Regions from separate parts of the Mesobacillus sp. AQ2 genome, predicted to be linked through region 1. Evidence: predicted binding sites of a transcription regulator. Region 1 holds the regulator's gene; each other region holds the start of a gene.
What was found. The regulator Rex, encoded in region 1, represses fermentation and respiration genes when NADH is low (regulators of the CRP and FNR family bind a similar motif). The targets are predictions, from matches to a motif close to TTGTGAAATATTTCACAA.
Positions count from the first base shown of each region.

Region 2: a site for Rex is predicted at 3,834-3,851, ahead of QNH36_RS16720 (L-lactate dehydrogenase). Genes of this name have one in related genera too.
Region 3: a site for Rex is predicted at 4,167-4,184, ahead of QNH36_RS02430 (DoxX family membrane protein). Genes of this name have one in related genera too.
Region 4: a site for Rex is predicted at 2,389-2,406, ahead of qoxA (cytochrome aa3 quinol oxidase subunit II). Genes of this name have one in related genera too.

Region 1 covers NZ_CP126080.1:256,295-262,250, forward strand. Annotated here, with positions in the region: gene QNH36_RS01440 (ABC-F family ATP-binding cassette domain-containing protein) at 1-1,409, opposite strand, end outside; gene moaC (cyclic pyranopterin monophosphate synthase MoaC) at 1,590-2,084, shown strand; gene QNH36_RS01450 (redox-sensing transcriptional repressor Rex) at 2,110-2,766, shown strand; gene QNH36_RS01455 (YdiK family protein) at 2,791-2,991, opposite strand; gene QNH36_RS01460 (CPBP family intramembrane glutamic endopeptidase) at 2,995-3,726, opposite strand; gene QNH36_RS01465 (GNAT family N-acetyltransferase) at 3,967-4,494, shown strand; gene groES (co-chaperone GroES) at 4,678-4,962, shown strand; gene groL (chaperonin GroEL) at 5,020-5,956, shown strand, end outside.
Region 2 covers NZ_CP126080.1:3,302,007-3,307,962, reverse strand. Annotated here, with positions in the region: gene QNH36_RS16750 (DUF4912 domain-containing protein) at 1-88, shown strand, start outside; gene QNH36_RS16745 (glycosyltransferase family 4 protein) at 85-1,320, shown strand; gene QNH36_RS16740 (hypothetical protein) at 1,292-1,924, shown strand; gene rpmG (50S ribosomal protein L33) at 1,981-2,130, shown strand; gene QNH36_RS16730 (5-formyltetrahydrofolate cyclo-ligase) at 2,378-2,947, shown strand; gene QNH36_RS16725 (DUF92 domain-containing protein) at 2,937-3,725, shown strand; gene QNH36_RS16720 (L-lactate dehydrogenase) at 3,889-4,839, shown strand; gene QNH36_RS16715 (hypothetical protein) at 4,995-5,192, shown strand; gene QNH36_RS16710 (rhomboid family intramembrane serine protease) at 5,342-5,956, shown strand, end outside.
Region 3 covers NZ_CP126080.1:478,755-484,710, reverse strand. Annotated here, with positions in the region: gene QNH36_RS02450 (hypothetical protein) at 1-67, opposite strand, end outside; gene QNH36_RS02445 (DoxX family membrane protein) at 910-1,425, opposite strand; gene QNH36_RS02440 (YhcN/YlaJ family sporulation lipoprotein) at 1,736-2,434, shown strand; gene QNH36_RS02435 (phosphotransferase) at 2,546-3,517, shown strand; gene QNH36_RS02430 (DoxX family membrane protein) at 3,577-4,092, opposite strand; gene QNH36_RS02425 (DUF1801 domain-containing protein) at 4,452-4,874, shown strand; gene QNH36_RS02420 (SRPBCC family protein) at 4,887-5,345, shown strand; gene QNH36_RS02415 (hypothetical protein) at 5,461-5,781, shown strand; gene QNH36_RS02410 (MFS transporter) at 5,824-5,956, opposite strand, start outside.
Region 4 covers NZ_CP126080.1:2,431,318-2,437,273, reverse strand. Annotated here, with positions in the region: gene adhE (bifunctional acetaldehyde-CoA/alcohol dehydrogenase) at 1-418, opposite strand, end outside; gene QNH36_RS12225 (hypothetical protein) at 546-773, opposite strand; gene QNH36_RS12220 (oxidoreductase) at 960-1,853, opposite strand; gene QNH36_RS12215 (hypothetical protein) at 1,987-2,151, shown strand; gene qoxA (cytochrome aa3 quinol oxidase subunit II) at 2,456-3,460, shown strand; partial or broken gene qoxB (cytochrome aa3 quinol oxidase subunit I) at 3,450-5,429, shown strand; gene qoxC (cytochrome aa3 quinol oxidase subunit III) at 5,419-5,956, shown strand, end outside.

The DNA.
Region 1 (5,956 bases):
ATTAGGAAATTGGACTTTTGCAGCATCAGCTTGGCTAGTGCCAACCGTGCTTTTTCACCGCCGCTCAGGGTGTAGACGATTTTTAACACATCATCGCCTGAAAAAAGGAAATTGCCCAATACGGTGCGGATTTCCTTTTCCGATTTCAGTGGATACTCGTCCCACAGTTCATTTAAAACTTTTTTATTCGAGCTCAGCTCTGCCTGTTCCTGATCGTAATAGCCGATTGAGACATTTGAGCCGTACTGAATATTGCCGGTAATCGAAGGCAGTTTTTCGACGATTGTTTTTAGTAAGGTCGATTTTCCGACGCCGTTTGGCCCAACAAGTGCAGTACTGTCGCCACGCGAAAGGTTAAAAGAGATATTTTCGGATACGGCTTCATTCTGATAGCCGACAGCAAGTGTATTTACCTTCAGGACGTCATTCCCGCTCTGGCGTTCGATCTGGAAGCTGAAGGAAGCTGACTTTTCATCTCCCATCGGCCTGTCCATCCGATCGATTTTCTCGAGTTGTTTCCGGCGGCTCTGGGCCCGTTTCGTTGTCGAGGCCCTGGCAAGGTTCCGCTGGATAAAATCCTGCAGCTTGGAGATTTCATCCTGCTGCTTTTCATATAACTTCAGGTCGCGCTCGTAATTTGCTGCTTTTTGTTCTAAATATAAGCTGTAATTGCCCGGGAACTTCGTCAGCTGGTGACGGGAGATTTCGTATACTTGGTTCACAACCTTATCAAGGAAATAACGGTCGTGTGAAACAATCAGAATCGCACCATCATAGCCCTGTAGATACTGCTCTAGCCAGGAAAGTGTGTCAATGTCCAGATGGTTGGTTGGTTCGTCAAGAATCAAAATATCTGGACGTGTCAATAACAGCTTGGCGAGCGCAAGCCTTGTTTTCTGTCCTCCGCTTAAAGTGGAGATTTTTGTGGAATAATCAAAAGACTGGAAGTTCAGGCCGTGCAGGACCGAGCGGATGTCAGCTTCATACTGATAGCCGCCTTTTTCTTTGAACTGGACCTGCAAAACGTCATAATCCTTCAATACTCTTTCATACTCGGACTCGTTCGACAGGATGCTTGGATCAGACATTTTTTCCTCAAGCCGGCGCAGGTCTTTTTCCATGCTGTGCAGATGATCAAAAACGGCCAGCATTTCATCCCAAATACTTTTCTCGGATTCCAGCCCGGTATTCTGGGCAAGATAGCCGATTGATGTTCCTTTCGGGCGGATGATCTCGCCGCCGTCATGGGATTCATAGCCGGCAATGATTTTCAGGAGGGTTGATTTCCCAGCCCCGTTCCGGCCGACAAGAGCAACACGATCATTGGTCTGTATTTCAAACTTGATATTCGATAAAATAAGATCAGCCGCAAAATATTTTGATAGCTGATTGACTTGTAATAGAATCATTATTTTTCACCTCTAATGCCTTAGGGATAGTGTAACCCAATCCTATGGGCTCGGCAATATGTGCGGCCTGCTACAGGCGGTAAGGCAGAAAAATTTCATCTTCTATATGTGAAGATAGAAACAAAGTTCACACACAAGTTTGTGAAAATAGTGTATTATTTGGTTGAAAGGAGCTTGAAGATGGCAGAATTTACGCATTTTAATGAAGAGGGAAGAGCGAAGATGGTCGATGTCAGTGAAAAACCTGAGACGGTCCGTACGGCAGTCGCCCATTCAAGCATTACCGTTAATGAAGATATATATGTAAGGATTACTGAAAATAAGATGAAAAAAGGTGATGTCCTGGCAGTCGCGCAGGTTGCTGGCATCATGGCAGCCAAGAAGACGTCCGAAATCATTCCGATGTGCCATCCGATTCCATTAACAGGAATTGACCTTTCGTTTGAATGGGAGCAAAATGGAAATGATTATATTTTAAATATCGCTGCAGCAGTTAAAACAAAAGGGAATACAGGGGTAGAAATGGAAGCGTTAACAGCAGCATCTGCATGCGCGCTGACTGTTTATGATATGTGCAAGGCCGTTGACAAAGGCATGGTGATCGGCAAAACCTATCTTGTGGAGAAAACTGGCGGGAAAAACGGCGATTTTAAGAGAGATGAGAAGTTAAAATAGAATACGAACAGGTGGAGGATGGAGAATGACGAATGATGCTATGAAGATTCCGCAGGCAACTGCAAAACGCTTGCCGCTGTATTACCGATTTTTATTGAACTTGCATTCTTCAGGCAAGCAGAGGGTATCGTCCGCGGAACTGAGTGAAGCGGTAAAAGTGGATTCGGCTACGATCAGAAGGGACTTTTCCTATTTCGGGGCTTTGGGTAAAAAGGGTTACGGCTACAATGTGAATTACCTGCTGACTTTTTTCCGAAAGACGCTCGACCAGGATGAACTCACGAAGGTTGCGCTGATCGGTGTTGGTAATTTAGGAACGGCGTTTTTGAATTATAATTTTTCCAAAAACAATAATACAAAAATTCAAATTGCCTTCGATGTCGACCTGGATAAGGTTGGGACGCAGATTGGCGATGTGCCTGTCTATCACATGGATGACCTCGATAAAGTTGTTGTCGAGGAAGGCATCCAGGTGGCGATCCTGACCGTGCCGTCAGCGGTAGCACAGCCGATTACGGACAGACTGGTACAGGCGAATGTGAAGGGGATCCTGAATTTTACGCCCGCGAGGCTGAATGTACCGTCTTCAATCAGGATCCATCATATTGATCTGGCAGTAGAATTGCAATCATTGATTTATTTCTTGAAGCATTATCCGACAGACAGTGATTCTGAAGAATAAAAAATGGCTCCTTCGATGAAGGAGCTATTTTTTATCCATTTGTTTCAGTTTGAAATGGAACAGGATCATTCTGATGCCGGAACCGAAATCGAACGTTGCGAGCAGGACGAGCAAATAACTGAAAAATCCCCAGCCAGTATCGTTGACATTTTGGATGGCGAAATAGGTGAATAAGCTGCCTAACAAGATGTAGACAATGCCTGAAAACATAGGCGATTGCTTCATGACTTAAAATCCCCCAATAAAGCTTTGTATTTTCTCTGCTTCTTTTATCATTCTCTCAATGTCTTCCCTGAATACGGATTGAAGCAGTACAACCATTGTATTCATTGTAACATGGGCGATGATCGGCACGATGATCCGCTTTGTTTTTACATAAAGGAAGGCAAACGTAAAGCCCATCGCAGAGTATAGGATCACATGCTCCGGCTCCATATGGGCCAGTGCGAATATGACGGAACTGATCAAGGCTGCTAAGAAAAAGTTCATTTTCCTGTGCAGACTGCCAAAAATAATCTTCCTGAAGACGATTTCCTCCAAAATCGGACCGATGATCGAGCTGACGAGAATCACAACCGGAAACCTTTCAATCAGTTTGATGATTTCCTGAGTATTCTCCGAGCCCATCTCAATTCCAAGCATGCTTTCGATGCTGCCTGCAATCGACTGCGCGAACAAGGCCAGGAATACCCCGGCGAAAGCCCAGGCAGCCGAACTTGCCGGCGAAGAAACTTCACGCAAATCAGCATTTATGGTTCTTTCCTTCCTTAAAATCAGCAGGATGATCAGGAGAGTCAGTGAAAAGCTGATCACAAGCCAGTATGGAATCGCAAGGGTTTGCATTTCATCAAGGCTTTTTCCCATCGCAGCACCGATGAAAGCAATGATTGGGACCCCGACCAGGCTTGAAAGCTGCATAACAATATAGGCAATAATGACGTACCAGTATTCTTTTTTCAATCGAAAAAACTCCTTAATAATGCAGAAATGTATGTTCTGAAATTTTACGTAATAATATGCTGGCCTGTAAAATAAAATACGGGGATAGCTTTGCTTATCTATACACTCTCTATATTCTACTAGTAAATGATTTGAAAGTTCAAATTGTAGGGCCAGGATGAAAAAGTTGGTTGTTCGAACTTAGTATTCCCTGACTACCAGATACTTGTTAAGGTGAATTAAAAATGATTGGAGGTCCAAATGGTTTATTTGGAAACATCCCGACTGATTTTGCGCGACTGGTTAAGCGCAGATTTAGAGCACTTTTGCAAAATGAATGCAGACCCGGATGTGATGAATTATTTTCCTCGTGTTTTATCCTCGGCAGAAACTGAGAGATTTTATCAGGTGATTCTTGCCGAGTTCAAAGAATACGGCTTTGGGTTATATGCGGTTGAAGAGAAGAGAACAAAAGAGTTCATTGGATTCATAGGGTTTCACAGGGCAACATTCGAATCAGATTTTACCCCGTGCATCGAAATTGGCTGGAGGCTGAAGAAAAATGCCTGGGGCCAAGGTTATGCAACAGAAGGTGCCAGGGCCTGTTTGGAATATGGATTCAAGAACCTGGGCTTTAGCGAGGTCGTCAGTTTTACAGCAGAAATCAATAAACCCTCTGTCAATGTCATGAAAAAAATCGGCATGAAACCTGTTAAAACATTTCTTCACCCAAGAGTGGATCAGGATAGTCCGCTGAAGAAGCACGTCCTCTACCAAACCAGGAAATGACGCGGTCAGCAGAGATTTCACCAGCATTCGACACCATCAGGACCCTCGTAAATTTTCATGAAAAATTTTAGCTTCACGCTTGCAAAAAAAATAGAGATTCATTATTATATAAATTGTGTTAGCACTCTATTGAGGCGAGTGCTAATAAAAAAATCTACATATAATTTGAGGAGGTTGTTTCACTTGATCAAGCCACTAGGAGATCGCATTATTATCGAGCTTGTTGAGTCTGAAGAAAAAACTGCAAGCGGTATCGTTTTACCCGACACAGCGAAAGAAAAACCTCAAGAAGGTAAAGTCGTAGCTGTTGGAACTGGCCGTGTACTTGAAAACGGTGAGCGCGTTGCTCTTGAAGTTGAAGTCGGAAACCGCATTATCTTCTCAAAATACGCAGGCACAGAAGTGAAGTACCAGGGGACTGAGTACCTGATCCTACGTGAAAACGACATTCTTGCTGTAGTTGAATAATCACTGCGATTATAGACAGAACGCTATAAATTAAAATTCTGAGGAGGTTTTTCTACAATGGCAAAAGAAATTAAGTTCAGTGAAGAAGCACGCCGCGCGATGCTTCGCGGAGTAGATTCTCTTGCAAATGCAGTAAAAGTAACTCTTGGACCAAAAGGACGCAACGTGGTTCTTGAGAAGAAATTCGGTTCACCTCTTATCACAAACGATGGTGTAACAATCGCAAAAGAAATCGAACTTGAAGATGCATTCGAAAACATGGGTGCTAAGCTTGTTGCTGAAGTAGCAAGTAAGACAAATGACGTTGCTGGTGACGGTACGACTACTGCAACAGTTCTTGCTCAAGCGATGATCCGTGAGGGTCTTAAGAACGTAACTGCCGGCGCTAACCCAATGGGCATCCGCAAAGGTATGGAAAAGGCTGTTATTACAGCTGTTGAAGAGCTTAAGGCTATCTCTAAGCCAATCGAAGGCAAAGCTTCTATCGCACAAGTTGCGGCAATCTCTTCTGCTGACGAAGAAGTTGGTCAATTGATCGCTGAAGCAATGGAGCGCGTTGGCAACGACGGTGTTATCACGATCGAAGAATCAAAAGGCTTCACTACAGAATTGGATGTTGTTGAAGGTATGCAGTTCGACCGCGGATATGCATCTCCTTACATGGTAACTGATTCTGACAAGATGGAAGCAGTTCTTGAAAATCCATATATCCTGATCACTGACAAGAAAATCGGCAGCATCCAGGAAATCCTTCCTGTCCTTGAGCAGGTTGTACAGCAAGGCAAGCCATTATTGCTTGTTGCTGAAGATGTTGAAGGTGAAGCACTTGCTACATTGGTAGTCAACAAGCTTCGCGGAACATTCAACGCAGTGGCTGTTAAAGCACCTGGTTTCGGTGACCGCCGTAAGGCTATGCTTGAAGACATCGCTGCATTGACTGGCGGTGAAGTAATCACTGAAGAGCTTGGACGCGACCTTAAGTCTGCTACAATCA
Region 2 (5,956 bases), 1.8 Mb from region 1:
GGAAGACAAACCGCTTTTGCCTGGATGGTCTGGAAAGGTGAGCACTTATACTTATTATGAAAACCTTGAAGGGAGCATCAACAAGTGAAGGGGTGGGGAGATCATGAAAAGAAAAAGATCCTTATGCTCACATGGGAGTATCCGCCGCAGATTATAGGCGGACTTGCGAGACATGTCCATGCTCTCGCAACAGAACTGGCAGCCATCCATCAGCAAATTCATGTTGTGACCAGCAAACAATCCTTCCAGTCAGATTATGCAAGAGATGGCCGTGTCCACATTCACCGTGTAGCACCACTAAATGCCCAGGATCCTGATTTCCTTTCATGGATAGGCGGATTCAATCTGGCTGTCATCGAAGAAGGATTGAAGTTGGCTAAACATGTTCAATTCGACCTTGTCCATGCTCATGACTGGATGACAGGTCCTGCAGCGGAATTTATCAGCAAAAAATTGGGGATTCCACTGATCGCAACAATCCATGGTACGGAATATGGCCGAAATAAAGGCATCTTTTCTGATCTCCAGCAATTCATATTCAAAAAAGAAAATGAACTCTGCCATCAGGCTGATGAAGTCATTGTCTGCAGCGATTATATGGAAGATGAGGTTAATACATTATTTAAAGTTTCAAAGGATAGAATCAATGTTATTCCGAATGGGACTAGATTAGAAGAAAAGCACAATCAGGATGTCGAGATTACAGAGATGTACCCATTTTTAACCAGAAAGAAACTGATATTTTCAATGGGAAGGATCGTCACGGAAAAAGGATTCGATACATTGCTTTCTGCGGCTGGACTTATGAGAAAGCATCATGATGTGTGTTTTGTGATTGCGGGGAATGGACCTTTATTGGAAACCTACAGGGATCAAGCAAGTAAGCTGGGACTTAAAGATTCTGTTCATTTTATCGGCTTCGTAAATGAAACAATCCGTGATGCGTTACTTATGAAAGCGGATATCGCTGTTTTTCCAAGTGAATATGAACCATTCGGACTTGCAGCAGCTGAGGCCCTTACCGCAGGGGTCCCGACTGTCCTGGCGAAAACAGGAGGCATGCAGGATCTGATTGAAGATTATAAAACCGGATTTTATATGCAGCCGGGTAATGAAAAAGATCTTGCGCTAACACTGGAATGGATTCTTGAAAATCAAACTGCGGCAAAGGAAATCGCCCGGACAGGAAGGATGAAAGTCCTTGAGAGGTTCAGCTGGGCACAAAATGCAAAGTCAACAGATAGTCTATATAAAAAGGTATTATCAAACAATCACAGAAGGAGGGTATTTAATGAAGATGAATGCTTATCTCCAAATTGACAATGAAGAGACTTACGAGCCAATCAAGAAACCATTGATATTCAGCCCTGGTTTATGGGTCAATGGAAAAGTGTACTGGCTAGGGAATATGTCGGAAAAACTTTTACCGCAGGAAGAATTATCAATAAAAATCAAGCTTGCAAATGTTCATTCAAAGGTTGAATTTTTTGAACTTTATGTTACGAACCATTCCAAAACTGAAAAGGAAGCCAAGCTGATCCTGATGCAGCGCCATGCTGAAAGTGCAAATGAACAATTCAGCTTTGTATCGCCGAATGAGAATGTCATTTATCACTTTGCGGATAAAAGAATCTACCTTGTCAATGGACTGAACAGCAGTGGCAGGATGAAGCAGTGCACTGTCCAGCCGATTTGGAATGTAAGCACTGAACGCCTTTGGAATTGCAGGGAGTCAGGGAAACTGAACTATCAACCAATGGCAAAAGGTTCTGCAGCCAGCCTGTTCTCGCTTGATCTGAAAATGAACCCCCGGGAAACCCAAAAAAGCAGCTGTTGGATCATTGAAGGAACGGAAAAAAACGCCGTTGTTCATTTGAATGCGCTCCTTTTAAAAAACACACTAGCAATCCCCGACAAAAAGTGATATTATAGAAAAGTCGTATGCACGAACCTAGCTTGAATAGTTTGGAGGGAAAATACATGCGTGTAAACATTACATTAGCTTGCACAGAATGCGGAGAGCGCAACTATATTTCTAAAAAAAATAAGCGTAACAACCCAGATCGTCTTGAGCTTAAGAAATACTGCTCTAGAGATAAGCGCGCGACAGTACATCGCGAAACAAAATAAGCAGCGGGATTTTTCCCAGCTGCTTTTTTGTTTGCCAAATTTCCATAGAGTGTTGGTCTTCCATGCACCATCGCATTTTAGGGTTTCAAGGCAAATACCGAAAGACTTCTGAACTGAACTATCTAAAAAGGCAGTCAATTTGCACATGAGCCTATCCAAAACCCTTTTTCCCACATGGTGTGAATGGTATTGTTAATACATAGATGTCAGGTACAAACAAAATAGCAAAGGGTTGGGGGAAAGAAGCATGGATACCAAAAAAAATCTCAGACAGTCGACAAAGGAAAAACTGTCAAAACTTAACCTGCCAGAATATGAAGATCAGTCCTATCAAATCGCACAGCAGCTGTTTCGTTCTGATGAGTGGATTTCAGCGACAACAGTAGCTCTCACTGTGTCGAAGGCTCCTGAAGTTGATACTTTTCAGCTCATCAGGAAGGGCTGGGAGCAGGGCAAAAGAATCGTTGTCCCTAAATGTGAACCTAAAACGAGGGGCCTTGATTTCAGGGAACTGAAGCGATTCTCACAGCTCGAAACCGTTTTTTATGGGCTGTTGGAGCCAATTGTCTCCGAGACCGTTTCAGTGGGCCGGGGAGAAATCGATTTGGTTGTGGTTCCTGGACTTGCGTTTTCGCATAACGGTTATAGACTTGGTTTTGGAGGAGGTTACTATGACCGTTTCCTGGCAGACTTCCAGGGAATGACAGTCTCCCTGGCTTTTAAAGATCAACTGGTTGATGAAGTCCCCGTTGAAAGCCATGACATACCCGTACAGAAAATCATTCACAGCGAAGGGGTAATCCATATTGGGAATTGATCAGATTTTGATCATAGGGTTTATCGCAGGAGTTGCTGGCATGTCTGCCTATTTTCAGCTTCTTAAACCATCTGGGGCTTTCGCGGCTTTTTTGACGGGTATATTGATATGGGCGGGATTTGGAATTAAGGGAATGATGTTATTGGGGGTTTTCTTCCTCACCTCCAGCCTGCTGTCCAAATATAAAAGCCAGCGCAAGGAACAATTGGGTGAATTACATGAAAAGGGCTCGGCAAGGGATTGGGCGCAGGTAGCAGCGAATGGGGGAACTGCAGCATTTGCTGGTCTGGCTAATTTCATATCCCCCGATCCTGTGTGGTTCATTGTTCTGGCGAGCTCCCTTGCCAGTGCTAATGGTGATACATGGGCTTCGGAATTAGGCGTATTGAGCAAAGTACAGCCATTATCGATCAAATCTTTTAAAAGGGTGCCAAGAGGAACTTCAGGTGCGATTTCAACTGTTGGAACAGCTGCAGCTGCGGGAGGTGCCTTGTTGATTGCCCTGACTGCTGATTACCTGTTTGCGATGGGCGCAGGGTGGACAGTGGCGGTTTTTCTGTTGGGTGTGACGGGAACGATGATCGATACCCTGCTCGGGGCTTATGTCCAGGCGGGATTCACATGCGTCAAATGCAATTTGCTCACAGAGAAAATACAACATTGCTCGGAACCAACCCGTCATGTTTCCGGGCTGGTCATGATGAATAATGATGCAGTCAATTTTCTCTCATGTTTTACAGCGGCCTTGGGGGGAATGTTATTATATAGCATCCTCTAACACACAGCTGAAAAGCTTTGATTTTTCTTCCTTAAATAAACTGGATTGAATTGTAACAAAGTGTTTATAATGATAACGTTTACTCTGTATAACAGCAATACATAATCATTGTGAAAAAAAGTACAATTAAGTCATCAATTATAATCTTAGGGGGAGATGCGATATGAAAAATCGTGTAAACCGTGTTGTTCTGGTTGGTACCGGCTTCGTTGGATCGAGTTATGCATTTGCGATGGTCAACCAGGGTGTAACAGAGGAATTAGTTCTTGTCGATCTGAATAAAGAAAAATCTGAAGGGGACGCAATGGACTTAAATCACGGGATGGCGTTCGCTCCTTCACAGACGAAAATATGGTTCGGTTCCTATTCTGACTGCAAGGATGCAGACCTGGTGGTACTCTGTGCAGGCGCAAACCAAAAGCCTGGCGAAACAAGACTGGATCTTGTGGAGAAAAACACGAGGATTTTTAAAAGCATAGTAGATGAAATTATGGCCAGCGGTTTTGACGGTATTTTTCTTGTCGCGACCAATCCGGTTGATATCCTTACCTATGCTGTCTGGAAATACTCGGGACTTCCAAAGGAACGAGTCATTGGCTCAGGGACCATCCTTGATACAGCCAGATTCAGATTCTTGCTTGGGGACTACTTCAAGGTGGATTCACGTAATGTCCATGCTTATATCATAGGGGAACATGGGGATACCGAACTGCCAGTATGGAGCCATGCGGATATTGGCGGGAAGCCGATTGCCAAGATGATTAAAGATCAGGAAGATTACAGGCATGATGACCTGGAGGAAATCTTCACGAATGTACGGGATGCCGCCTATCACATCATCCAGCGTAAAGGCGCAACCTATTATGGAATCGCCATGGGTCTTGTTCGATTGACAAAGGCCATCCTGCAGGATGAGAACTCCATCCTGACTGTATCCGCCCATCTGGATGGCGAGTACGGACACGATGATATCTACATTGGTGTACCAGCGATCGTCAATCGTAATGGAATCAGGGAGATCGTTGAATTGCCGCTGGAAAAAGAAGAACAGCAAAAATTTGACCATTCTGTAGAGGTTTTAAGAAAGGTCATGGATCCTGTCCTGAAGGCGTAAAAAAATGGGCTGTCCGTAAAGCAGCCCTTGTAACTTTTTTAAAAATTGAAACCGCTTTCTTCTATTATATATGGAACATTTTCTAACCCATCTTTTTTTGGTATGAAAGGATAAAAATGTGCTTTTATTCCTAAAATAAAAAGGGAGGGATATATATGGCAAGAAAAGTGGTTTCGATTTTTATGCTTGGCCTGGCGGGATACCTTGTATTCGGTAATAGATACCGGGTCATGAATATGCTTCTGGGAAACAGGTTCCTGCGCCGGGTGGCAGTGGGTTCGATCATGGGACTGCCCGGAATCAGAAGCAAGATGATGGGTTCATTATTTTCAGGACCTTCGGAATTCCAGTAAAAAGACCTTAAAAGGTCTTTTTCTGCTTTAAAGGCCTCTTTATATCTGGTATGAAGTTATTTGGTTTATAATAATTTTGGAGAGGAAAAAATATAGATAATACATAGTGGCCGGATTTTGGCGGGAAAGTAGGGGAGAAGTTGGCTTTTTTGGAAGAGTATTTGTTTTGGAAAGTTGCTGAATTCCTGATTGTAAAAAAGGAATACCGTATCCTGCAAGCATCACAGGATCAGGGAGAATTGTGGCTGGAGAAGACAGAAAACAAGCAAACGCAGGTTATTCGCCTGCTTCAATATAATCTTGACTGGAGCAACTGGCTTCAACGTGACATCATTTTGATTGCTGAAAATGGCGAGAGAATCCGCAGGAAGTTTGCTAAAAAGGACTTAAAGATCCTAAACCTATACTTTAGTGCATATCCACCTGTGGATGATTATGAATTCCGTCTTGCGGAGCCTTATCTTTCTGTAAATGGAAAGGTGACTGTTGAGTCCATTTTGGTAGAAAGGGCCAAGGCGGAGGAAGCTTTAGGAAAACTTGAAAGCAGGTTCAATGACCAATTAAGAATTGATCTTGCTGAGGAACATTCTGGAGAAGTAATCGAGGCCATTAAAAAAAATGCCCTTTTAAACGCAGTAGAAAGGGCAAAGGAAGAACAATCTGTTTTTCACTATGGAAAACCCTTTTTCACCTATATATTCATTGCCATCCAGGTACTAATGTTTCTCGTCCTTGAGGCAGCGGGGGGAAGCACGGATACTTCC
Region 3 (5,956 bases), 220 kb from region 1:
ATAGGGTAAAATAGACTAAAGACTGATCCTTCTTCTGTTTGGTCGTATATTTTATTCGCTTAAACACCGGTTCACACCTCTTTCTCCCAAGAAAATTCTAACAAACCATCATGTAAAAATAACATCCAGAATATTTTTTTAAAAAACCAGTCTAAAACAGTGAAAAAAATAAAAACAGCATGCTAAATCTCATATGATTTTTAGCATGCTGTTATTGTTGCCATAAGAATTTATGCCATTTGAACATTAGAGTTTGCACTATCATTAATACGCCATGATCTTGATGCACAACAAATGGTCCGGCTTTAGATGACAGTCCTTGTCCAACAAAGCACCCTCTAAATTAATAATGAAAATGAATACGTATTGTATATTGTCTTCTTACTCACGAGCAGCTTAATTGAAACCAGAGATAAAGATTGTAAATCCAATGTATTAGTGATAGCCTGTACAGACATAGTGTCTTTTCCTATGTAAAGGAGTAAATACACTATGCTTAGTAAGGATGAACACTTACTATTTATAAGAGAACTTGGACGTTTACAGAACGAGTTAAAATACTGTAGCGATGACCAAGTAGGGAATGCTATTCAACAGGACATTCTACTACTCCTAAACGTATTATCTTTGACTGCTAGAAATTAGCAGTTTTTTTAATTCCGTCCATATGTATAAATACACTATCTTACTAAACATTCCTGCTTTGTATGTTCAATATGACTCTTTAGCTTCTGTTTCTAAAATTATGGAGTGACATTAGGATTAGAGATGATGTGGCAAATAAGAGGCTAATCCCTACCCATAGTCACATTCCATCATAAATACCTCGTATACTCCTTCAACAAATAAAAAAATGGCTCCCAGTCATACTGGCAGCCATTTCTATTTAAAAGGGGGATTTTACAAAGGTTAAGCAGCGTTGCGTTCGACGGCTTCTCCGCGTTTGAATACAGTTTTGCGGATGAATGGAACAACCCAGCGGTCCAATCCGTATTTACCGGCGTTGAAGCCAGCAGCCAGGATGATGAACCCGAAGAAGATGTCAGTTGGGTTGTGAGATACGGTTCCGGCAAGGAAGAAGCTGAAGTTCATCACAAGTCCAAAGAACATCGCGGCAGTTGTCAGTGTTCCAAGCAGCAATCCAAGTCCGACAAGGAATTCCCCCAGCGGGACGATTGTATTGAAAATATCAACATTCGGGATCGCGAAGTTTTCAAGGAAGTTCACGTACCAGCCATACACCATATTTCCATCTGGACCTTTAACCGGGTTTGCGACAGCTCCTTTTAAAAAGCCAGTAGCGTCGAATCCAGGGCCTGTTAATTTACCCCAGCCAGCAGTCATCCAGTTGTATCCAAGCCATACCCTAATGACAGTCAATATACCAGCAGCAACATTGTTTTCTCTTAACCATTTAGCAAACATGTTCCTCACTCCAATAAGTTAATTATTATTATTACACTTATAAGATATCAAATTTATCTTGAAAATAGGGTGTTTTGTGAATGAATTCACAATTCCGTTGAAATCTTTTGAACGAATGGTGACAATGGCGTTTTTAGAGGGCAATTTTTAAAAAGGCTGCCTTCTCTTGACTATTGCTGATCATCTTTCTTCCGCAATTCAACCAACTTCCGTACTACAGGAAGAAGCAAAACTTCCTTTCTGCCCCCTGCATATCGCTCCAAAATTTAGACATCATAAAGATGACTAAACCAAACTAGGAGTGATCTGGATGAAAAAATCAATCATCATTGCAGGATGTGCAGTTTTTACAATGGGCCTGGCCGGATGCGGAGCGAATAATAATGCAGCCGAAAACAATCGTGACCAGCAGGTAGAAATCAACCAGGTTAGACGTGGTCCTGTAGCTACCGAGGATAACAGACTTCAGCTTGCTGACCGTACGGAACGCCAAATTGAGCAGATGCCGGAGGTTGATGATGCACGGGTCATCATCTCCGATAACAATGCGTATGTTGGAGTAAGACTGGCGGACAATAACCTCGACAACTATGGAAATGCCCAGGTCAATGATGCACTGGATGGCAATGGAAGGACTTTTGCCAAAAATGGCTGCGTTGACCAGGATGAAAGCTCAGCCGGGAATGATGGCATTATTGACGGGCAGGGCGATGCTGGAAAAGACCGCAGGAATGATGGCAATAATGGTGCCAATATATTGGGCAATGGAAATGACAATGACATGAATGGAACAGTCGGCAATAATGGCGAGGACGTTACTTTATTGGAAAAGCAGATTGAGCAAAGAGTCCGCCAGACTAACAAAGGGATCGACAGAGTTTATGTTTCTGTTGACCGCACCGCTTATAACAGAATGGGAACCTTCGCCGATGATATCCGCACCGACAGAAACAGGGACGGTCTGTTCGAAGATTTCCGCAATTCGATGGACGATCTCTTCAGAAGATAAAATCAAAAGCATAGGATTTGCTTCCTATGCTTTTTTTGCTGCCCATTAAAAACAGGAATTTCTCCCTTTCCTCGCGAAATATATCTTAGATCTATACTAAGGGAGATTAACATGGTAGTTGACACTGAGATAAAAGAGGAGATCTTTGAAGCGGTCACACGCTTGTTTGGAATCGAAATTCAAAGCTGGAATCCAATCCATTTAGGATATAAAAACTTAAAATGGCAGGTCAAAACAACTGCCGGCGATTTATTTGTAAAGCAATATAACAAGCAGCGATATCCGGAGGAAAGGGTTCCCGGCCTGGAAAAAGCACTGCAGATTCAAAACATGTTGTACGAGGAGGGCCTGCCGTGTCCTAAGCTTTTTCCCTATAAAGGGAATTTCGTCTTAAATACGGAGAATGGCGAACGCTTCGTTCTCATGGGTTTTAATAAGGGATTCACCCTCCCTCCAGGCAGCGCTAACTCCTATCAAATGTACAGTCTGGGAAAGGTCATTGGCAGGATGCACGTGCTGCTTGAGAAAAATATAGCCAGGGAACCGCTTCATTGGGATCTTTTATCAAAACCTGAAATGCTGGAAAACTGGAATGAGAGATATGAAGAAGCCATTGCTCTTGATTGCAGCAAAACCCTTCAAAATCTGGAGATACAAAGAAGGATTCTCGCGGAAAACGATACATCCTTATTTACTCAATGTGATAAAGGCTGGGCACATTGGGACTTGTTTGCGGATAATATTTTATTCAGCGAGAATGGGGTTTCTTCAATTCTTGATTTTGACCGGATGAATGTTGTCTATACCGATTTTGATATTTCACGGCCGATCTTGTCATGCTGCGTTGATGAAAATCGAATGAACGTGGATGGCGTTTCGGCATTTGTCAGAGGTTATCGGAAGTACAAGCCCCTGCCTTTTGCACAACTGATAAAATCGATAAAACTAACCTGGTGGAGAGAAGCTGAATGGGTCCGGGTTGAGAAGCCTGGAGACTCCACGCCCCTTAAACGGTTCAGTGAAGAGAATGTGTGGATAGCGGAAAATTGGGATTGCCTGGAGGACTTGTTTTCAGGAATATAAAAATGCTGCCAGGATTTCCCGGCAGCACGATTTATGAATATGGGGGGAGTTAACTCTGGTTATGCTGCGTTTCGGACACCATCTTCACCGCGTTTGAATACTGTTTTGCGGATGAATGGAACAACCCAGCGGTCTAATCCATATTTACCAGCGTTGAAACCAGCAGCCAGGATGATGAATCCGAAGAAGATGTCAGTTGGGTTGTGAGATACAGTTCCGGCTAAGAAGAAACTGAAGTTCATCACTAGGCCGAAGAACATTGCGGCAGTTGTCAGTGTTCCAAGCAGCAATCCAAGGCCAACAAGGAATTCCCCTAGTGGCACGATTGTATTGAAAATATCGACATTCGGGATCGCGAAGTTTTCAAGGAAGTTCACGTACCAGCCATATACCATGTGTCCATCTGGACCTTTAACCGGGTTTGCGACTGCTCCTTTTAAAAATCCAGTAGCGTCGAATCCAGGACCAGTCAACTTGCCCCAGCCAGCAGTCATCCAGTTGTATCCAAGCCATACCCTAATCACAGTCAAGATACCAGCGGCAATATTGTTCTCTCTTAACCATTTTGCAATCATGTTCCTCACTCCAATAATTTAATTATTATTATTACACTCTTAAGATATCAAATATATCTCGAAAATAGGGTTATTTGTGAAACTGTTCACATTTCTGTTGAAATGTTTTGAACGAATTTTGACAGCCTTTCATTTTAGGGATCCTTTTGCTTCTAAAAGCACCTTTATGATTGCGATTCCAGCCGCATAAGGGTCCCTTTCTTCTCTAAATACATCCCCTTTCTTGCCTCATAAGGGTTCCTCTCCTCACGAAACCCACCTTTCTTTCCCTTTCCAGTCATATAAAGAGGATTTAAGTCGGCTGTTCTAGAATGTAGAATTACGAGTCATGCTTAGTAAATGGAGGGAGGATTTTTAAAGTGTACGAACTAAAAACAAAAGAAAATGATCATAGTGTCATCAGCTTTATCGAGAGTGTAGAAAGCCCAAAGAAGCGTGACGAGGCTTACAAATTATTAGATATTTTTACAGAAACGACAGGGTATCAAGCTAAAATGTGGGGGCCAAGCATCATTGGTTTCGGATCCTACCACTATAAATATGAATCCGGCCATGATGGAGATGCCCCGCTTGTCGGCTTTTCACCGCGCAAAGCCAAAATCAGCTTGTATTTTGCCACTGGCGACACCGAAAGAGAGGCTTTGTTGAAGGATTTCGGCAAACACACCTCAGGAAAAGCATGTGTGTACATCAACAAAGTGGACGATATTGATACTGAAATATTGAAAGCACTGATTCATCAGTCTGTTGCCTTTTTAAAAGAAAGATACCCTGCAAGATAAGGAGGAATACGAATGGAACCTGTAACAATCCCAGATCTTACTGCCAGGCCATATGGCTTCACCGTTGAAAGGATCATGAGTTCCCCGCCTGAGGTTCTTTTTGAAGCGTGGACCGAAAAGTTCGACGAATGGTTTGCGGCCCCCGGCACGCTAATTATGAAGGCCGAGGTCAATTCAGTTTTTTTCTTTGAAACAGTGTTTAAATTGGACGAAAAAAGTGAGATACAGCGGCATCCTCATTACGGAAGATTTCTGCAAATCGTACCGAATCGCCTGATTGAATTCACCTGGCTGACAGGTGCAGGTGGAACAGAGGGTGCAGAAACAGTGGTCACGATTGAATTAACATCTCATCAAAATGGGACACTTTTAACCCTGTCACACAAAGGTTTCCCTAATGAAGAATCAAAAAGCCGCCATGATTCGGCTTGGGAAATGATCCTTGAACATCTTGATGAGAAAATGAGATAAATGGTTCCCAATCTCCCCTCCTGCAACAAAAATGTAAATAACTGGTCTTTTTAAAGACATATAAAACGGGAATTAAAAGGGCAAGAGTAGTTATTTTCAGATGGAGGGACCGATGATGAAAAAATCGACCAAAAATTTTGTACTGGCTTCCTTGCTATCAGCGGGCGGCGCTGTACTTCTGACAGCTGCCTACCGCAAGAGCCAGCGGGATGCGATACGCTTCCTTGAGGATACCGACATGAGGAACAGCGCGAAAATTGACCAGATGGAAAGTGTCGATGCGGGCATCGATCCCGCGGAAAAAGGGCTTACCCAGCTAGACTCTGCGATGCGCGCTGAGTGGATCGCCAATGGATTCCCGCAGACTCATATGGAAATGGAAGTATTGGAGAAGGAAACAGATGTTGAAAACAACACGAACTATGCACCGATGTAAAAGGTATAAAAAGAACCTCACCATTGTCTGGTGAGGTTCCTTTTACGCATCATGCACAAGCCTGTTTTCTTTTTTACCATGTAAAAAGTAATAGAAAATAAACCCTACAAGAATCAGTGGCACCATGGCAAGATACAAGCCGTTATAACCATAATTCGGCACCATGAAGCCGAGC
Region 4 (5,956 bases), 2.2 Mb from region 1:
GTGTCTTGATGGAAATCAGGGCCTTGAACATCGTTGTTGAGGTTGGATTGGTAACAGGAGTCACTCCGGCAATCACACCAACGGGCTCAGCAATGGTAATCATGCCTTCATGGTCATTTTTATCAATGATGCCAGCTGTTTTATCATACTTGATATTGTGGTAAACATATTCGGTAGCAAACATGTTCTTGATAATCTTGTCTTCATAAACTCCACGTTTTGTTTCTTCAACTGCCATCTTTGCGAGCGGCATATGTTGATCTAGTCCTGCCAGCGCCATTTCCTTCACAATCTGGTTTACAGCTTCCTGATCAAGCTCACGCATTTTTGTTAAGGCGTTCAATCCTTTCACGACTAAACCATCAATCATTTCAGCAACGGAAGGATGCGAATTAACCACTTTTTCAACTGTGCCCATTTTTCAGGACCTCCTTAAGAAATTGGGATGATTGTTCAATTTGCTATACTTTAGTACATATTTTTTGTTTAAGGGTAAATAAAAGGTTTTTATTTGTGAATCATTTCACAAGTACTTGTAAAAAAAATCACTCGCAAACTGGATTCCTGGGGATTTTTTCAAAGCTGATGTCTGTTAGAAATTTCGTACTTCTTTTGACAATAACCACAAAATTGATTGTCCAGATATAGGCTGGAATTCTCTCATCATCCTTAAACATCATTGCTTCGAATTCATCACCGATCAGCTCCTCAAGCATTTCCTGTGAATAGGTCTCAGTATCGGTGGAGAATGGTTTGAATTCGCAGTACATCATTTCAATCACTCCTTTTCTTCTTTCTAATTAAAGATTATCATAATAAAACAATAATAGTTTGTGAAATATTGAACAATATATGAACTATAAATTACCATTTATAATAACAATAATATAAGTGAATATGTTAGCGCTTACACGATTAATATTATATTAATATAATAAAAGACTCTATTATCAGAGCCTTTAAAAGGTATATCTAACATTTGTTAATTCTTCAGAAACTGCCCACAATTTTTCCATGGTCTCCTTGTTGTAAACACCTGCTGCTGGAATTTCAATTGCTGGATTCCCCTTGCGATTCCCTCGTCCATTTGGGCCGATATATTCACCGCCCTGCAGGCTTTCTTCAGTAGCAGCATAAATGGTTGTCTCAGCTCCCTTTTCGGCAGGCTGCGAAAAGAATTTGACCATCCCTTTCATGAATGCAGGAGTTTCGCCTTTACCTAAATGGAATAAATTCGTATTTGAAATTCCCGGATGACATGCAATACTGATGCTCTCCAGTCCATGATGTTTGAAACGGTTATCCAGCTCTTTGGCGAATAAAAGGTTGGCCAGTTTACTTTGCCCATAAAACTTCATAGCTTTATAACCTTTTGAGCCATCTAAATTGTAAAAATCTATTTTGGCTCCTCTATGGGCGATAATGCTTAAAGTCACCACTCTGGATTCGGAGGTTGTTTTTAAAATCGGCAACAGGAGTCCCGTTAAAGCAAAATGACCAAGGTGATTGCTGCCAAACTGAAGTTCAAAACCATCCTTAGTCTTTCCATAAGGCGGAATCATGACCCCGGCATTATTGATTAAAAGATCGAGAGAATCGAATTCTTCCATGAAGACTTCGGTGAAATCGCGGACACTTTGCAAGTCTGCCAGATCAAGCTTCATAAGTTTTATTTTTGCCTGGGGATTTCGCTGAAGGATGCCTTCTGCTGCTCCCTTGCCCTTTTCCATGTTCCTAACAGCCAGGATGACAAATGCTCCTTTTGAAGAAAGGTCCTTTGCAGCCTCATAGCCAATTCCACTGTTTGCACCAGTGATGATGGCCTTTTTTCCTGTTAAATTCTCTAATAACATTTTGACACCTCTACTCCGATTAATACCAGATCACATTCCACTTTCATCGTACCATAGTTGGGCTTATTAACCATTGAAAAATAACCACTTTTAATTCATACTAAACACATAGGGATTATAGGAGGTGCAAACTATGAATCTTTTTAAAGAGAAATGCCCACGCTGCGACGCAACCCTCAAAGTGAAAAAACAACTTGAGAGCAAAACAATTATTGTAAAAGTTTGTCCATCTGCCCATTACGAAAAAGAATTCCATCCAGCATTGGAGACCTATATCGAAACATACAGGATATCTTAAAATAGAAACAAAAGAAGTACCCTTACAGGGCCTGCAATATGGCCCTGTTTTTTTTCGTCAATATCTGCCGTTCGAAATTCACGAAGATGACATTTTTTGTTTTCATAATTTGTTCACATTTGTCTTCAGATCCGTAACAATTTCCATGTTAGAATGATTACAAATAAAGCAGTGTGATATTTATCACACCTTTTTTGCCACAACTTACCGTTCATTTTCGGCTTACTTTTGACAACATTGTGAACAAATGAACATAAGTTTGTGATAAAATGAACAAGGTTGAAATTTGAAAGGAGCTGCAGTGATGAAGAAATCAAAACTTTTTTTGGTCTCCCTCACCTCGATCATGGCTATGCTGTTGCTTAGCGGCTGTGAAAACAATATGGTGGTATTTAACCCTGAGGGACCAATCGCCAGGCAAATTCTTGAGCTAATCAACTTTTCGATTGCTTTGATGCTGCTTGTTACAGTGGTTGTATTCGGGCTTTTCGCTTTCATTGTCTGGAAGTACCGTGAGCGAAAAAACAATATGGATTATGAGCCGCCTGAAGAACACGGCAGCACAGTCTTGGAAATTATTTGGACTGTCATTCCAATTTTAATTATCATTGCTTTGACCATTCCAACAGTCAAAACAATTTATGCAATAGATGAAATTCCTAAAGGCTATGAAGATAAAGAACCGCTTGTCATAAATGTTACTTCTGCTGACTGGAAATGGATTTTCAGCTATCCAGAACAAGGGATCGAGACAGTCAATTATGTGAACATCCCTGAAGATCGTCCAATCGACTTTAAGCTGACATCAGCTGGTACGATGCAGAGCTTTTGGATTCCTGCACTTGCCGGTCAAAAGTACACAATGGCGCATGCCGAGACACAGCTTTACCTTGTCGCTGACAATCCTGGCTCATATGTAGGCCGAAATACAAACTTCAATGGCCAGGGCTATGCAGGAATGGAATTCGAAGTCCTTTCCCAAACACAGGAAGATTTCGACCAATGGATTAAGGACGTAAAGGAAACGGCACCAAAAATGACTCTTGAAGAATATGAGAAAATGCTTGAGCCATCACACTTTGGCCGGAAGACGTTCTCAAATACGCATCTTGAATGGGTTGATCATTCCGATCCTCACTCAAAGAATTACACCAACCCTGAAATGTATGACAGAGGACATGGCTGGCCAGGTAAGATTTTTGAGGACGAGAATAATTACAAAAATAAAGACGGAAACGACTCTAAAACTATGAATCATAAAGAATCAGAAACTGAGGATTCTCACGGAGGTGAGCACAGTGGGCATTAAATGGGATGAATTTTTTGTAACCGGCGATCCACTGATTTTTGCATCACAGATTGGTATTGCTCTGACGATCGTAGGAGCGATAGCTGGAATCACTTACTTTAAAAAATGGAATTACCTTTGGACTGAATGGCTGACAACCGTTGATCACAAGAAAATTGGGATCATGTATATCCTGCTTGGTGTCGTGATGTTTTTCCGCGGCGGAATTGACGGGTTGATGATGAAAGGCCAGACGGCAGTTCCAGAAAATGAATTCCTGAATGCACAACATTACAATGAAGTCTTTACAACTCACGGTGTCATCATGATCCTGTTTGTGGCGATGCCGCTGTTGATCGGTCTCATGAACTTTGCCGTACCATTGCAGATTGGCGCTCGGGACGTTGCTTTTCCACAGCTAAACGCACTCAGCTTCTGGCTGACTGTGAGCGGTGCTGCGCTCTTTAACATTTCATTCATTATCGGTGGTTCACCAGATGCTGGCTGGACTTCATACTTCCCTCTTGCCGGGAAAGAATTCAGTCCGGGCATAGGGAATAACTTTTATGCTGTGGCTCTGCAAATTGCAGGTGCCGGTACTTTGATGACTGGTATTAACTTCGTTGTCACAGTGTTAAAAATGAGAACCAAAGGCATGACCTTGATGAAGATGCCAATGTTCACCTGGACATCATTCATTACATCAATCATCATCGTGGCCAGCTTCCCTATTTTTACAGTGGCACTTGCATTGATGACATTTGACCGCACATTCGGTACTCACTTCTTCACGATTTCCGGAGGCGGTATGGATATGCTATGGGCAAACCTGTTCTGGTTATGGGGACACCCTGAAGTTTATATTGTCGTTCTGCCGGCTTTCGGAATGCTGTCAGATATTATCTCAACTTTTGCCCGCAAAACGCTTTACGGTTATAAATCAATGGTTATTTCAATTGTGATGATATCTGTCTTGAGTATGCTTGTTTGGGTTCACCACTTCTTTACGATGGGCAATAATGCCGCAGTGAACTCGTTCTTCTCGATCACAACAATGGCGATTGCCATTCCGACCGGAGTGAAGGTGTTCAACTGGCTGTTCACAATGAGAAAAGGGCGAATCAAGTTTACAACATCCATGCTCTGGGCACTTGCATTCGTTCCTAACTTTGTCATCGGCGGTGTTACTGGCGTCATGCTTGCAATGGCTGCAGCCGATTACCAGTATCACAACACATTGTTCCTGGTGGCGCACTTCCACTATGTATTGATTCCTGGGGTAGTGTTCCCGATCTTTGCCGGCCTTTATTACTGGTGGCCAAAGATGTTCGGCTATATGCTGAATGAAAAAATCGGAAAATGGCATTTCTGGCTGTTCGTAGTAGGTTTCAACGTGACATTCATGCCAATGTTCTTCCTAGGACTTGATGGTGCGGTCCGCCGTGCGTACACATACTCAGCTGAAACTGGCTTTGGACCATTGATGATGCTTTCTGCAGCAGGTTCAGTCATTCTTGCAGCAGGCTTTGCGGCCCTTGTTTACAATATTTATTGGAGTGCCCGCCATGCTGACCGCAACATCGGCAATGACCCTTGGGATGCAAGAACTCTTGAATGGGCTACTGCTACTCCTGTGCAGCATTACAATTTTGCTTCCCTTCCGGAAGTAACAAAGCTTGATGCTTTCTGGCACATGAAAAAGAACAATGAAATTCAGCCTCTCAGTTAAGATGAGATTGAAGAAATTCACTTGCCTAGCAATACATGGATTCCGATCTATATGGGTGTAGTATTTGGTATCTCAGGATTCCTGCTTGTTTTTGAATGGACAATTGCTGCCGGGGTTGCCGCTCTTGGAATATTTGCCGGTTTGGCTTTCCGTTCATTTGATTATGATGAAGGATTCCATGTTCACAAGGATGAAATCTCTGAAACGGAACGCAAATGGAGAAAAGGCGCGAACAAAGGAGTGAAGAACCATGTCAGCTAAAGTCAACGCCGCTTTGCCGCTTGAATACCAGACAGAACAAAACAGGATGAACATCCTAGGCTTCTGGATCTTCCTTGGAGCAGAAATAGTACTTTTCGCTACCCTTTTCGGTGTATATGGTGTCCTCGGTGAGCGCCATGCGGGAGGTCCAACACAGAGCGATATTTTTATCGTAAAAGACGTTTTGATTCAAACCTTCCTTCTATTGACGAGCAGTTTTACAATGGGCATTTCGATTTTCGAGATGCGCCGCAGCAATATTAAAGGAATGCTGATGTGGCTTGTATTTACTTTATTGCTCGGCGGTGGTTTCCTATTCATGGAGATCCGCGAATTCATGCACTATGTACATGAAGGTGCAACGATGCAAACAAGCGCATTCCTTTCCAGTTTCTTCGTCCTGCTTGGAACGCATGGATTACACGTCACCATCGGAATCGGCTGGGCTATCCTGTTGATCATCCAGATGCTGCAGAGAGGGCTAACTCCAGTGACAGCCCGCAAGACGTTCATCTTTGGACTATACT